DNA from 2 places in the Rhizobium grahamii genome. Region 1 is predicted to be linked to the other one. Evidence: riboswitches for the same ligand, from Rfam matches in the RefSeq annotation. Region 1 holds a riboswitch; the other holds the start of a gene.
The links. A riboswitch is a leader RNA that binds a small molecule or an ion and turns the genes downstream of it on or off. The one in region 1 is predicted to bind thiamine pyrophosphate.
Positions count from the first base shown of each region.

Region 2: it holds a riboswitch for thiamine pyrophosphate, as region 1 does, so the genes downstream of both, thiM (hydroxyethylthiazole kinase) here and thiB (thiamine ABC transporter substrate binding subunit) in region 1, are expected to answer to the same signal.

Region 1 is NZ_CP043498.1:3,259,144-3,266,661, forward strand. It holds gene FZ934_RS15730 (ABC-F family ATP-binding cassette domain-containing protein) at 1-405, opposite strand, end outside; gene FZ934_RS15735 (thiamine diphosphokinase) at 409-1,059, opposite strand; gene FZ934_RS15740 (MarR family winged helix-turn-helix transcriptional regulator) at 1,107-1,640, opposite strand; gene FZ934_RS15745 (MDR family MFS transporter) at 1,763-3,298, shown strand; TPP riboswitch at 3,355-3,468, shown strand; gene thiB (thiamine ABC transporter substrate binding subunit) at 3,514-4,542, shown strand; gene thiP (thiamine/thiamine pyrophosphate ABC transporter permease ThiP) at 4,542-6,176, shown strand; gene FZ934_RS15760 (thiamine ABC transporter ATP-binding protein) at 6,169-6,876, shown strand; partial or broken gene FZ934_RS15765 (M48 family metalloprotease) at 7,155-7,518, shown strand, end outside.
Region 2 is NZ_CP043499.1:202,106-209,623, reverse strand. It holds gene FZ934_RS19860 (MFS transporter) at 1-613, shown strand, start outside; gene tehA (dicarboxylate transporter/tellurite-resistance protein TehA) at 690-1,703, shown strand; gene putA (trifunctional transcriptional regulator/proline dehydrogenase/L-glutamate gamma-semialdehyde dehydrogenase) at 1,763-5,470, opposite strand; gene FZ934_RS19845 (Lrp/AsnC family transcriptional regulator) at 5,592-6,062, shown strand; TPP riboswitch at 6,122-6,218, shown strand; gene thiM (hydroxyethylthiazole kinase) at 6,267-7,070, shown strand; gene thiE (thiamine phosphate synthase) at 7,067-7,518, shown strand, end outside.

The DNA.
Region 1 (7,518 bases):
CGCCAGAACGCGTGCCAGCGCAGCACGACGGGCTTCGCCGCCCGACAGGTTCTTCGGATCTTCTTCGCCGGTAAGGCCGAGATGCGACAGCAAATAAGTCACGCGATACGGATCGTCACCGGGCCCGAGGCCCGCCTCGGCATAGGCCTGGACGGTCTTGTAGCCGGCGAAGTCCGGAGCCTGCTCCAGATACCGGATCGTCGAAGCCGGATGCCGGAACACCTCGCCGGACTGCGCCTCGACCAGCCCTGCAGCGATCTTCAGCAAGGTGGACTTGCCCGAGCCGTTGCGGCCGACGAGGCAGATCCGGTCGCCCGGCTCCACCTGCAATCCGGCACCTGCCAGAAGCGGCGCACCGCCGAAGCTCAGGAAGATATCATCAAGTTTTAGAATGGGAGGCGCCAAAAATCAGACTCCGGAAAAATCGTAAGGGCGGGCAAGCACAATGGCGCGACCGCTTTGAAGCGTGAAATGCACCTTGCCTTCCGCAACATTCGAGATGGTACGTGAAGAACCGAAGGGCAAATGAAAATCCTTCAGCGGATAGCGTGCGTTCTCGATCGAGAGCCCGATGAGCTCGCTGAAGCCGGGAACCGAAAACAGGCTCGCCTTCGGCATGTCGAGTTCGATCGTGCCGGGAATGAGGGGCACGGCTTCCTCTGTTCCCGATGTGAGAAGGACGTCGAAACCTTCTTCCGCCAGCCGGACGGCATAAAGCAGATGCTGAAGCGCGTGATCGGAACGGTCGCCGGCCAGCGCCCCGACAAGGATCAGCCGACGCGCGCCGAGGCGGATCGCTTCTGAGACGGCGATTTCTCCATCCGTCGCAGCTTTTGCAGCAGGATAAGGCTGGCGGGGAACATGCTGGAAAGCATCGGTAAGGGCCGCCGGCGCCGAATCGAAATCGCCCACCCATAGCTCCGGCTCCAGGCCAAGAGCGATGGCATGCCGCATCCCGCCATCCGCAGCGATGACGCGCGTTCCGGCAACCGCCTCGATCAGACGATCAGTCAGTTGAATCTCGCCGCCGAGCAGGATGGTGAAGGTGGATTGGCTCATGGCGATTGCCATAGCGCAAAGCAGGGGTGAAGGGAAAGACCCGCCTGCTATGCGTCTTCGGTCATCTCGCGCATCCGGGCCTCGAAGAGTTCCTCGAAGCCCGAGATGAACTTATCAAAGAGCTTGGCGAAAACGTCGATTTCCTCCTGCGGCCAATCCGCGACGATGTCGGAAACCAGCGTCATTTTCTGCGCCTTTATCTCCGCCATCAATTTCTGGCCGAGCGGCGTCATCACCACCACGATACGTCGCGCATCGGCCTGCGATGCCTTGCGCCTCAGAATATTGCGACCGACCATATCAGATACGACGCGGCTGGCACGCGACGGATCGATGCGCATCATCTCGGCAATGGTACCAACCGTGACCTCTCCCGAGTCCTGCGCGCGTCTCACCGCATCCAGAACATCCAGATGCGACAACTCCAGACCGGGCGCCACGCTTTGTATCGCAAGCCTTCCGATCAGCCTGCGACCCGTCATCAGCCGCATGCGGGTCATTGTCTGGCCGATATGCGTGACGCTGCCTTCGCTGTCCGCAGCGCTCTCGATGTCGGCGATTTCCTTCGCGGTTTTGTTCATGGGGCGATCATAACAGAAGGCAATATGGATGAGAATATGCCGTCGTCATAAATATGCCATTGACAATTATATGCTGATAGCACACAAATCCAACTCTCATCTAATCGGAAAATGGCACTCCCATGGATATGCATAGTGCGCCGGCACCCCTTGTGGCGGATCATCGCCGCAAGCTCATTCTCTTTCTTTTCCTGATGACAGCCTTGTTCATGGCGACGCTGGACAATCAGATTGTCGCGACAGCTCTACCGACGATCGTCGGTGAATTCGGACACCTTGAGCGCTTCAGCTGGATTGGCTCCGCCTACCTTCTCTCCGTCAGCGCGGTCATGCCGCTCTATGGAAAGCTCGGCGACCTGTTCGGCCGAAAATATGTGATGATGGCAGCGATCCTGATCTTCACTGTCGGCTCGGCCATCTGTGGTCTGGCGGTTTCGATGAATACCCTGATTGCCGCGCGTGTGCTGCAGGGGCTTGGTGGCGGCGGGATCATGGTATCGATCTTCGCCGTCAACGCAGACTTGTTCGAACCTCGCGAGCGGGCCAGATATCAGAGCTATTCGAGCCTGGTCCTCATGGCCTCCGGTGCCATCGGTCCCGTGCTTGGCGGAACAATGAGTGACCTCTTCGGCTGGCGCTCCATCTTTCTCGTCAACGTGCCGATCGGCATCTTTGTCCTCACAGGGCTTGCCTTCATGCTTCCCTATCGCAAGCCTAACAGGCGCCCGAAGATCGACTATGCGGGCGCAGTACTGCTTGCCGTGGTGACGGCAAGTGTCGTGCTTGCGGCTGATGGGGCGCAACTTTTCGATTCTCTGATCGCACCACAGAACCTTGCCATCATCTGCATTGGTGTCGCAGCCGCGATCGCCTGGGTCATGGTGGAGCGCCGCGCCGTTGAGCCGATTATCCCGCTCTCCCTGTTCAGCAACTCGACGTTCAGCCTGCTGCTGACCATGTCGATCATGAGCGGCGCCATCGGCATCGGCATGGTGAACTATTTCGCGCTGTTCCTACAGACGACGACGGGCTTATCGCCCTCTGCCGCAGGCGGGTTTTTCATCCTGTTGACGGGCGGTATCGTCTGCGGCTCGCTGTCAGCCGGACGCATCATCTCCGCGACGGGACGGTACAAGCCGCTCGCCATAGCAAGCTTGAGCTGTAGCGCCGTGGCATTTGCCCTGATCTCCCAGGTTCACGCCGGTACCCCGCTTTACCTGATCGGCGCTCTGATGATGATGCATGGGATCGGCGTTGGCCTCGCCCAGCAGGTGCCGGTTATCGGCGTCCAGAATGCCACGCCTGCACGCGACGTCGGCGCTGCCACCGGATCGGTGACGTTGTCCCGCATGGGAGGCGCATCGATCGCCATCTCTATCTACGGCGCAATCGTCGGTTCGCAGCTTGGCGGATCGGGATCTATCATCCCGGGTGTCTCCAACATAGAGGAACTGACACCGAAGATGATGGCGGGCTTGCCGGATGCCGTGAAACAGGCTGTGGCGGATGCCTATTCGCACGCGTTTACGCCGCTGTTCATGACCTCCTGCGGCATCGCCCTCGTCGGCCTGATTGCGGCGCTGTTGCTGAAACCGGTGCAACTGCCGCGGCTCGTCAGCGGCACCCGTCCGGCGGCGGTCGCGGAAGCCAGCGAATAAGGAATAGGTGGCCGGCTTCACTCTTGCCAGATGCCGGCCGCGACGATACATCTCTTCTCGCTCTAACGGGGTGCCTTCGTTCATCGAACGGAGGCTGAGAGGCTTGCAAAAGCTAACCCGCGGAACCTGATCCGGCTAACACCGGCGGAGGGATTAGACGCGTGACATTTGCCACCGCCCTTTTCCCCTTCAACAACAGCAAGAGGAGAGGTGCGATGTTTGTTTCCAACTTTAAAGTTCTTCATGGGCTGGCTGCTCTCGTAGCTGCCGTTGCCGCGTTCTCGGCAACGAATGCCGGCGCAGCCGAGAAGTCTCTGACGATCTACACCTACGAAAGCTTCACATCGGAATGGGGTCCCGGCCCGAAGGTCAAGGCCGCTTTCGAGAAGACGTGCGAGTGCAGCGTCAATTTCGTCAGTGTCGCCGATGGTGTCGCGCTGCTGTCCCGCCTCAAGCTCGAGGGTGCGGGCACCAAGGCCGACGTCGTCCTTGGACTCGACACCAATCTTGTGGCGGAAGCAAAGGCAACCGGCCTGTTTGACGCAAGCGGCGTCGATACCGCTGGTCTGAGCGTACCGGGCGACTACAAGGACGATGTTTTCGTCCCCTACGACTACGGGCATTTTGCCGTCATCTACGACACGCAGACCATCAAGAATCCGCCGAAGAGCATGAAGGATCTCGTTGAGGGCGATCCGTCGCAGAAAATCGTCATCGAGGATCCGCGCACGTCGACCCCGGGTCTCGGCCTGCTGTTGTGGGTCAAGTCGATCTATGGCGACAAGACGCCGGAAGCCTGGGCCAAGCTGAAGAACCGCGTTCTTACTGTGACGCCAGGCTGGTCGGAAGCCTATGGGCTCTTCACGAAGGGCGAGGCACCGATGGTGCTCTCCTATACGACATCTCCCGCCTACCATATGGTCTCGGAAAACACAGACCGATACCAGGCCGCGGACTTTTCCGAAGGGCACTACATCCAGATCGAAGTCGCCGGCCTGCTGAAGAACGCACCGAACAAGGATCTTGCCCGAGATTTCCTCAAGTTCGTTTTGACGCCGGGCTTCCAGGATACCATCCCGACAAACAACTGGATGATGCCGGTTGCGGCAACGTCTCAGCCCCTGCCCGACGCCTTCAGCAAGCTCGTCAAGCCGAGCAAGACCTTCCTGATGAGTTCCGACGATGTCGCGGCGCATCGAAAGGCCTGGATCGATGAGTGGCTTGCGGCAATGAGCATGAATTGATGCTGCTGACCGCGGCACAGAGACGGTTTTCGATGATCGGCGGGGCCTTCGGTCTCGCCGCTATCGTTCTGTTCATTGCACTCGCGGTCTTCATGCTGCTGATGGCGAGCGGTATCCAGTCCCTCGCATCGGTTCTGGCTGATCCCTACATCGGAAGGGTCCTGCGCTTCACGCTGCTGCAGGCATTCCTTTCGACACTCCTCTCGGTCGTCTTCGCAATCCCGCTTGCCCAGGCGCTTGCGCGCCAACCCGACCTGCCCGGCCGCCAGTGGATCGTGCGGCTGATGGCATTGCCGATGGGCTTGCCCGTGCTGGTCGGCGCTTTGGGTCTCATCGGAATATGGGGACGGCAAGGTGCTCTGAATTCCCTGCTGCTGCGCCTCGGACTTGCCGAACCGATAAGCATCTACGGGCTTGCCGGGATCTTGCTCGCGCATGTCTTCTTCAATCTGCCGCTCGCCTGCCGGCTTATGCTGATGTCGCTGGAGCGCATACCCGGCGAATACTGGCTGGTGGGTGCTGGACTTGGCATGCGACCGAAGGATATTTTCCGTTTCGTCGAGTGGCCCGTACTGCGCTCGGTTATCCCAGGCGTCGCAGGGCTGATTTTCATGCTGTGCGCCACGAGTTTCACGCTGGTACTGGCGCTCGGTGGCGGGCCGGCGGCAACAACGATCGAGGTGGCCATCTACCAGTCACTGCGTTTCGATTTCGATCCCGGCAGGGCGGTTTCACTCTCGGTGCTGCAGATCGTGTTGACCGCAATCATTTTGGGCGGAATGGCGCTGTTGCGATCTGTCGATGACGAGGGAACAACCGTGGGAAAGACGGTGAAGCGACCGGACGGTACATCCCTTCCCGTACGTCTGCTGGATATCACTCTGCTCTTTATCGGCGTCGCATTCCTGCTGTTACCGCTGATCTCGATCGCCGTTGCCGGACTGCGTGCGAATTTGATCAAGCTTGTTCTGGAACCGATCTTCTGGCGATCCACCATCACCAGCGCGTTGATAGCGACATGTTCGGCCGTGCTTTCGTCGAGCATCGCAATGCTGCTCGTCCGGGCGAGACATACGGTAGCACTTGGAGGAAGCAGAAGCCTCGCCGACAGGGCTTTTTTCGGAGCGATGGGCTCAGCCTCGTCCTTCGTTATGCTGGTGCCGCCGATCGTGCTCGCAACCGGCTGGTTCATGGCTCTTCGATCCGTGGGCGACATCAACGCCTATGCCCCCATTCTCATCGCCGCGATCAACGCGCTGATGTCTCTCCCCTTCGTCATGCGCGTGCTGGAGCCAGCCTACGCGACACACCAGCAGCGAACCCAGCGCTTGAGCGCAAGCCTCGGTATCGAAGGGTTCTCTCGTCTTCGCTTTGTCGATTGGCCGGCGATGCGGCAGCCGTTGCTGACGGCTTTGTCATTCGCTGCGGCGCTGTCGCTCGGAGATCTCGGCGCAGTCGCGCTGTTTGGCTCCGACAGCCTCGTCACACTTCCCTGGCTGATCTACAGCCGCATAGGGAGCTACCGAACTAGCGATGCAGACGGACTGGCGCTGATCCTCGGCATCATCTGCCTTCTTCTGACAATTGCGGGTACACGTGGAAATACCAGAAAGGAGGCTGTCCTGCATGGCTGACGGGATCGAAATGCAGAATGTGCGGCTTCGGCTTGGCCAGCATTCCTTCCACTTTGATTGCAAGCTGCCGCGCGCAGCCGTGATCGCGGTGACCGGCCCATCCGGCGCCGGAAAATCGACCTTCCTCAATCTTCTCGCCGGTTTCGACATACCGGAACAGGGGCGCATCCTCGTTGCGGGAGAGGACATCACCCGCGAGCATCCATCACGGCGCCCGGTTTCGCTCGTCTTCCAGGACAACAATCTGTTCGCCCACCTCGATGTTTTCACCAATGTCGGCCTCGGCATCAATCCGTCGTTGAAGCTGTCGGCCACGGATCGGTCAGCGATCAGCGAGGCTCTGACCAAGGTCGGTCTCGACAACTTCGAGAAGCGGATGCCGTCCACGCTTTCCGGCGGTGAGCGACAGCGGGTCCCATTCGCGCGTGCGCTCGTCCGCAAGCGCCCGTTGCTTCTGCTCGATGAGCCGTTCGCGGCCCTTGATCCGGCACTCAGAAACGATATGGCGACATTGCTTCTCGAGTTGCATCGCGAAACCAACAATACTGTTGTCATCGTGTCGCACGACCCTGACGAGGTTCGGAAGATAGCCGACCATGCGATCTTTATCGACGTAGGCTCTATTGTCGCCGATGCACCGATCGAGCAGTTTATTGAGCAGAAAGATCACTTTGGCGTGGTCCAATTTCTGCGCGGCTGACGATTCTCACTCGAGCAACGGCACTTTCGCCATAATTTGAGTCGACCCAAAGAACTCCTTAACCACGTCAGGCTTGCTAAAATACAACGGCGCCACATTTAAGCAGAGTCTCGCTATGCAACCGATGCGAAAATCAGTTACAGCAAAGACTTGCGTCCCTGTTTGTGCAGTGCAAAAGCGGGGATGGACGCCTGTTTAACCGCAATGATCGCGATCGGATCAACCATAGGGGAAACCGATCGGCAAGCAATATGACTCGGAGAGACGCACTGGACCGCATGACGACGTGGAAACTGACCGCGCCCGCCAGTAGTGTGTTTCTCGCAACGTGTCGTTGGGCTCGTCAGGCGTCGCTGATCTGCGCCACCGGTGCAGGACTATACGGTTGTCAGTCGGCTCTCGAGCAATCCTACCAACCGAGCGTCGGCCCCTCCTCGAACCCCCAGATCGTCGACGAAGTCCAGAAGAACGATCCTCGTGCCGCGATGGGTGCGCGCGAGCATCCGCGCATCGTCGCCAGCTATGGCGGCGAGTACAAGGACGCGAAGACCGAGCGGCTGGTTGCCCGTATCGCCGGCGCGCTGACGGCTGTCTCTGAAAACCCCAGCCAGTCCTACCGCATTACGATCCTGAATTCGCCCG
Region 2 (7,518 bases), on a different replicon from region 1:
CGGAACGGACAATGCGGCGACGCATCACCTGTCCTACCTCGCAGCGCTGGGTGAAGTCGTGTCACCGCCCGTTATGGTCCGGGTTGTGGCTGTCGCCCTGATCAGCAGCATGCTGCACGTCAATGGCACCATCTTTCCATTGATCGTCACCGGTGCGGCACATGGAACGGTGGCTGATGTCGGCGTTCTCATCGGGATCGTGGCGCTTCTCGAAGTCATCTTCATCTTCGTATGGGGTCGTGCGCAGAGAATGATGAGCCATGTGACCACCCTTGCGATCGGCACCGTAATCTATGTCGTTTACCTCGCGCTGCTGGGTCTGGCATCCGCACCCTGGCACGTCTTTGCGCTCACGATTTTCAGCGGGATCGGTGCGGCCGCGCTGATCAGCATTCCGATCACCTATCTCCAGGATCTCATCGCGGAGCGTCCCGGCCTCGGAAGCGCGCTTATCTCGGTCAACCTCTTTCTGAGCGCCGGGCTGAGCGCTCTGCTCTTCGCGCTGGGAACGGCCACAAGCAGCTATTCGGGTACCGCGCTGATAGCTGCTGCTGCCGGTTTGGTCGGTCTCGCCATGCTTCTGTTCTTCGATGGCAAGAGGCAGCGGAGATAAAGGCAAGCAACCTCTTGTCACTCATCCCGGAGTAACCGATGCTGCCGGCCACGATCGCGGCAAAGGATACTCTCGCATGTCCGACACTTCAGCCAAACCTCCACTCGACGTGACAGGCGTGCATGTCCGGATGCCGCGCATCCCGGCAGCTTTCTTCGGCATCGTGCTCGGATTGGCGGGCCTGACGAACAGCTGGCGTGCCGCGGCTCCAATCTGGAACTTGCCGCCGCAGATTGGCGAGGCCATCGGGATCGTGGCAGGCGTGGTGTGGCTGCTGCTCATTCTTCTCTACGCCGGCAAATGGCTGATCGACGCCAAAGCCGTTGCTGTCGAAGCGCAGCATCCGGTGCAATGCTGCTTCATCGGCCTCATCGGCGTTTCCACCATGCTAATAGCGATCGTGCTGCAACCTTACAGCCATGCTGCCGCGTTGGTGCTGTTTGCCGCCGGCGCGATCTTCACTCTGGTCTTCGCTCTCTGGCGGACCGGTATACTCTGGCGCGGCGATCGCGATCCAGCGGCTACAACGGCGGTGCTTTACCTGCCGACGGTTGCCGGTTCCTTCGTTATGGCGATAGCGGTATCCGCGTTCGGCTCGCCCGACTGGGGCCAGCTTGCTTTCGGCGCCGGCTTCTTTTCGTGGCTGGCGATCGAGTCCGTACTGCTGAACCGCCTGTACAACGCTCAACCTCTGGCTGAACCGTTGCGCCCGACCCTTGGCATCCAGCTTGCGCCGCCCGCAGTCGGCTGCGTTGCCTATCTCAGCGTCACGACCGGAACACCTGATATGCTCGCTCACGCCATGCTGGGCTACGCGATCCTTCAGCTTCTGCTGATGTTGCGATTGCTGCCATGGATCCGGCGGCAGCCCTTCGCGGCATCCTACTGGGCCTTCACCTTCGGCGTGACGGCGCTATCGACTGCGGCAAGCAAGATGGTAACGCGGAGCGACCCATCAGGCGCACTGCATATCCTCGCGCCGATCCTGTTTGTCGTCGCAAATGTGGTAGTGGGTGCTATAGCAATCGGAACCGCGCTGTTGCTGGTCCAAGGCAAACTCCTGCCGAGACCTGCCCCTACTCCGACCTGAGCATCGATGGCCGCAACGCGATCGTTTGAGCACGCGTTGCGGCCATAATCTACGTTCGATCAGCCGATCGACATCAGGCTTGCGTTGCCGCCGGCCGCCGCGGTGTTGATCGAGGTCGACACCTCTTCCAACAGCCAGTTGAGGCAATAGGCATCCGGATCGCGTGCAAGCTCGTCAGACGACGCCGACTGCGTCAGCAGCAATGGACCGGGCATGGCCGCGATCTTGTTCAGCATCGCTGTCAGATGCGCGCCCTCGCCCTCGATCAAGACGCCTGCGAAGCTTGCGCCGGCAGAGGCGGCATCCTTGAAGACCACCCTGTTCGACACCGTCGCCGGCAGGCCATCGAGGCTTGAGCGCAATCGGTCATCGCATTCGACGACGGCGCTGTTGCCGGTTGCGAGGACGGACGAAATCTGCCGGCGCAAGCCGATCTCCGAGATAGGAAGGCAGTAGATCGTGCCACGGGGATGCAAGGCATAGAGGTTGCGTTCGCCGACTGGGCCCGGCAATTCGCTTTCCAGGCCAAGCGCCGACTGGCTGCCCAGGTTGCGCGCCATCTCGGCGTCGTCCGCCAGGCCCTTCTGGTCGAGCCACTTGGCGAAATCCGAGAGACCCGGATCGCTATAGACAGAGCTGTACTGCGGCGGAATTGGCGGATTCTTCACCAGACGGCCGAGATAAAGCGGACCACCGGCCTTCGGCCCGGTACCCGACAATCCACGACCACCGAACGGCTGAACGCCGACAACGGCTCCGATCACGTTGCGGTTGACGTAAACATTGCCGACCTTCACCCGCGAGGTAACGTGAGCAATCGTTTCATCGAGGCGTGTATGCAGACCGAAGGTCAAGCCGTAACCGGTGTCGTTGATATCGTCGATCAACCGGTCGAGATCCTGTCGGCGCCAGCGGATGACGTGGAGCACAGGCCCGAAGACCTCCCGCTTCAAGTCGGATAGCTGGCGGAGCTCGATGATCGTCGGCGCGACGAAAGTTCCGACGTCGGTCGCTGCCGGCAGCTCGACGCGTTCGACGGGGCAACCAAGGCCATGCATCGCCTTCACATGCGTCTCGATGATATCCTTGGCCTCTGCGGTGATGACAGGGCCGATATCGGCCGAAAGCCGATTGGTATTTGCGATGTTCAGTTCACGCAGCGCGCCCTTCAGCATCGTTAGGGTGCGGTCGGCAACATCTTCCTGCAGGCACAACACGCGAAGAGCCGAGCAGCGCTGACCGGCGCTGTCGAAAGCGGACGCGATGACATCACCGACGACCTGTTCGGCAAGCGCCGAGGAGTCAACGATCATCGCGTTCTGACCGCCGGTCTCGGCGATCAACGGAATTGGCTTACCATCGGTGGAGAGCCGCTTTGCGAGCTCTGCCTGAATGATCCGGGCAACCTCCGTGGAGCCAGTAAACATCACGGCTGCCGTCTCCTGCGCAGCAACAAGCATGGCGCCCGCGCGCCCGTCACCGGGGATCAGCTGCAGTACATCGGCCGGAATGCCTGCCTCATGCAAGATGCGGACAGCCTCGGCAGCGATCAGCGGTGTTTCTTCCGCTGGTTTTGCAAGCACGGGGTTGCCGGCAACCAGAGCAGCGGCAACCTGGCCGGTGAAGATAGCCAGCGGGAAGTTCCAGGGGCTGATGCAGACGACCGGGCCGAGCGATGCATGCGAAGGACCGAGGGTGCGTCGGGCCTGCTCGCTGTAGTAGCGCAGAAAGTCGACGGCTTCGCGAACTTCGGCGATTGCGTTTTGAACCGACTTGCCTGCCTCACGCATGATCAAGCCGAGGAGGACCTCCATCCGCTCTTCCATGAGATCGGCGGCTCGTTCCAGCGCACTGGCCCGTTCGACGGGTGCGACTGCGGACCATGATGGCGCCGCCTTCAGCGCAAGAGCTGCAGCTGCAGCGACTTCCTCGGCAGTCGCTTCCCGCACGGAACCGACGATATCTCTCTCGTCTGCCGGATTGCGAACCTCACGCGCAGGACCTGCGGCTGCGGCACCGACCGATGCGGTCCAGCTTGCCGCCGCGCTGCGTTCGAGGGAAGCCGTAAGTTCGTCCAGTGTCGTCTCGTTCGAGAGATCGAGACCACTGGAGTTCTTGCGGGCGCCATAGAGGCCTGCGGAAAGCGCGATCTTTTCGTGCTTCTGGCCGACAACAGGCATCTTCGCGACAATCTCGACCGGGTCGGCAACCAGCTCGTCGATCGATACATTGGGGTCGGCGATGCGGTTGACGAAGGAGGAGTTTGCACCGTTTTCCAATAGACGCCGGACGAGGTACGCCAGCAGCGTCTCGTGAGTCCCGACGGGCGCATAGATGCGGCACGGACGGTTCAGGTTCTGGCGGCCAACGACCTCGTCGTAGAGCGGCTCGCCCATGCCGTGAAGGCATTGGAACTCGTACTTGCCGACGTAATAATCCGAGCCCGCCATCTGATAGATCGTCGCGAGCGTCTGGGCATTGTGGGTGGCGAACTGCGGGAAGACCGCATCGGTCGCAGCAAGCAGCTTCTTGGCGCAGGCGATGTAGGACACATCGGTGTAGATCTTGCGGGTGAAGACCGGAAAGTCAGCCAGACCGTCGACCTGCGCACGCTTGATTTCTGCGTCCCAGTAAGCACCCTTGACGAGACGAACCATGATACGACGCCCAGCACGACGGGCTAGGTCGATGATGTAATCAAGCACCATCGGGCAGCGCTTGCCATAGGCCTGCACGACAAAGCCCATGCCGTTCCAACCAGCCAGATCCTCGTCGAGGCAAAGGGACTCGAGAATATCCAGCGACAGCTCGAGGCGATCGGCTTCCTCGGCGTCGATGTTGAGGCCGATATCGTACGACTTGGCGATCAGGGCCAGCGCCTTCACCTTGGGCAGCAACTCACCCATGACGCGTGCGCCTTGCGCGCGGACATAGCGCGGATGCAGGGCCGAGAGCTTGATCGAGATGCCCGGCCCCTCGTAGATCCCTCTGCGGTCGGAGGCCTTGCCGATGGCATGGATCGCCGCCTCATAGTCCTTGTAATAGCGCTCGGCATCAGCAGCCGTGGTCGCGGCCTCCCCGAGCATGTCGTAGGAATAGCGGAAACCGCGCTGTTCGAGCGGGCGCGCGCGCTGGAGCGCTTCATCGATGGTTTCGCCGGTGACGAACTGCTCTCCCATCATGCGCATGGCCATATCGACGCCGCGCCGGATCACCGGCTCGCCGCAACGCGCGATCAAGCGGGTAAGCGCCGCCGAAAGGCTGCGATCATTGACGGTCGACGTGAGCTTGCCGGTCACGACAAGACCCCAGGTTGCGGCGTTGACGAAGAGAGACCTGCCGCCGCCAATATGCGCCTTCCAGTCACCTTCGGAAATCTTGTCGCGGATAAGCGCGTCGCGCGTGGCCGTATCCGGAATACGCAAAAGCGCCTCGGCCAGACACATCAGCGCCACCCCCTCCTGGCTGGAGAGCGAGTATTCGTGGACCAGTCCCTCTACACCCGTGCCCTTGTGCTTGGCACGCAACGCTTCGATCAGCTTGCGCGCCGTTGCTGCAGCAGCCTTGCTGACCTTCTCGGGAAGTGCGGCAGCCTCGACCAGGCGTGGAACGCATACGGTTTCAGGCGTACGGTAAGCCGCCGTGATTGCGCGACGCAAATCGCTCTGTTCGCGGATCGTAGGTGCAAATGCGCTGAACGGATTTTCAGCGTTGTGAGCCTGCTCTGTGGGGGCACCGGGCGCCGCTGCGCCGTCGACGATCGTCATATGTTTCTCCTGATCCGCGTAGGGCCTGAAGCTAACAGGGTTTGAGAAGTCAATTTCACTTGATTTGAATGCCTGTTGAATATAATTCGCCATTGATTGGCGGAATTTGAGGGCAATTCACGTGAATACAACCAGCCACAGTAGAGAAATCGACCAGTTCGACCACAGGATTATCGAAGCCCTGCTGTCCGATGGCCGGATGTCCGTTACCGACCTGGCGAAACGCGTCGGTCTTTCCAACACGCCATGCCAGGTCAGATTACGACGTTTGATCGAAGACGGCTATATCCTTGGCTTTCGCGCGATCGTGGACGTCAACAAACTCGGCAAGAATCACGTCGCCTTCACCGAGGTCAAGCTGTCGGATACGCGTGAGAACGCGTTGAACGCCTTCAACGTAGCAGTTCGGAAGCTGCAGGAGGTCGAGGAATGCCACATGATCGCAGGCGCCTTTGATTATCTTCTGAAAATCAGGACCTCCGATATTGCCAACTATCGCCAGGTGCTTGGAGAGAAGATTTCCAGCCTGCCTTTCGTGGCCAATACGTCGACCTTCGTGGCGATGGAGGCGATCAAGGAGAACGGTCTCTGAGCCGTCGCAGCCGTCATTTTTGAGATGACAAGGCCAGCCTTCTCTGCGAAAACATTCACGATGAGAGACAGGGGCGCACGCCGGAAGGCGGGCTGAGAAGTACCCTTTGAACCTGAACCAGATAATGCTGGCGGAGGGAGTCGCTCGGGACTTCCCGCGCTTTGCGTGTCGTCCCTCGCGTCTCGCCCCGCTGAAAGGGGCAATATGCAAGACCAGACATCACCAGGCAAACTGCTTGAAGCCTTGCGCGCGCAGCCGCCGCTCGTGCACTGCATCACCAATTTCGTCGCGATGAACATTGCAGCCAACGTGCTGCTGGCGACCGGCGCTTCGCCTGCCATGGTGCATGCCAAAGAGGAAGCGGGCGAGTTCGCCGCCATTGCCGGCGCGCTGACGATCAATATCGGAACGCTGTCCGCCGGATGGATGCGGGGCATGCGTGCCGCTGCCACCGCCGCAAGGGACAATCATAAACCCTGGGTGCTCGATCCCGTCGCCCATTACGCCACGGCTTTCCGGCGGGAAGCGGTGGCGTCACTACTCGAGCTTCAGCCCACAGTGATCCGCGGCAATGCCTCCGAGATCATCGCGCTCGCCGGTGGCGCGAGCAGGGGTCAGGGTGTCGACAGCCGCGATCCCGTCGAGCAGGCCGAAGCGTCCGCGCGGCTCCTGGCAGAGACGCACCGAGCCGTCGTTGCCGTTACTGGCGCCACGGATTTCGTCACCGACGGGACCAGGGCGGTTCGCATCGATGGTGGCTCGCCATGGATGCCTCAAGTGACGGCACTGGGTTGCTCCCTGACCTGCCTGGTCGGCGCGTTTGCGGCCATCAACCCCGATGCGCCCTTCGAAGCAACGATCGCGGCGCTTGCGGTGTTTGCTGTCGCCGGCGAGGCGGCTGCAACCGAGGCAGAAGGTCCGGGCTCGTTCTCAGTGCGCTTCCTCGACAGCCTCGCGCGCATCGACGGCGCATTCCTCGACAGACACGCAAGGGTCCGCCAAGCATGAAACAGTTCGACCTCTCGCTGTACCTTGTCCTTGATCCCGATCTCTGTGCCGGTATCGGCATGGTCGAGACGGCCCGTGCGGCGGTTGCAGGCGGTGCGACGATCGTGCAGCTGCGCGACAAGCATGCCGACACGGCGCGGATGATCGAGACCGGCCTGGCATTGAAAGCCGTGCTGTCAGGCACGGGCGCAGCACTCATCGTCAACGACGACGTCGACGCGGCGATCGCCATCGGCGCCGATGGCCTCCACATCGGCCAGGACGATCTCGGTGCGCTGGCTGCGCGCGAGCGCATCGGCCCCGATATGATCCTTGGCCTTTCGGTCGAGACCGAAGCGCTGGCAGCGGCTGTGAATCCTGACATCGTCGATTACGCCGGGATCGGACCGGTGTTTGCGACCGCCACCAAACCCGATCACAAGCAACCGATCGGCTTTGACGGCCTCGC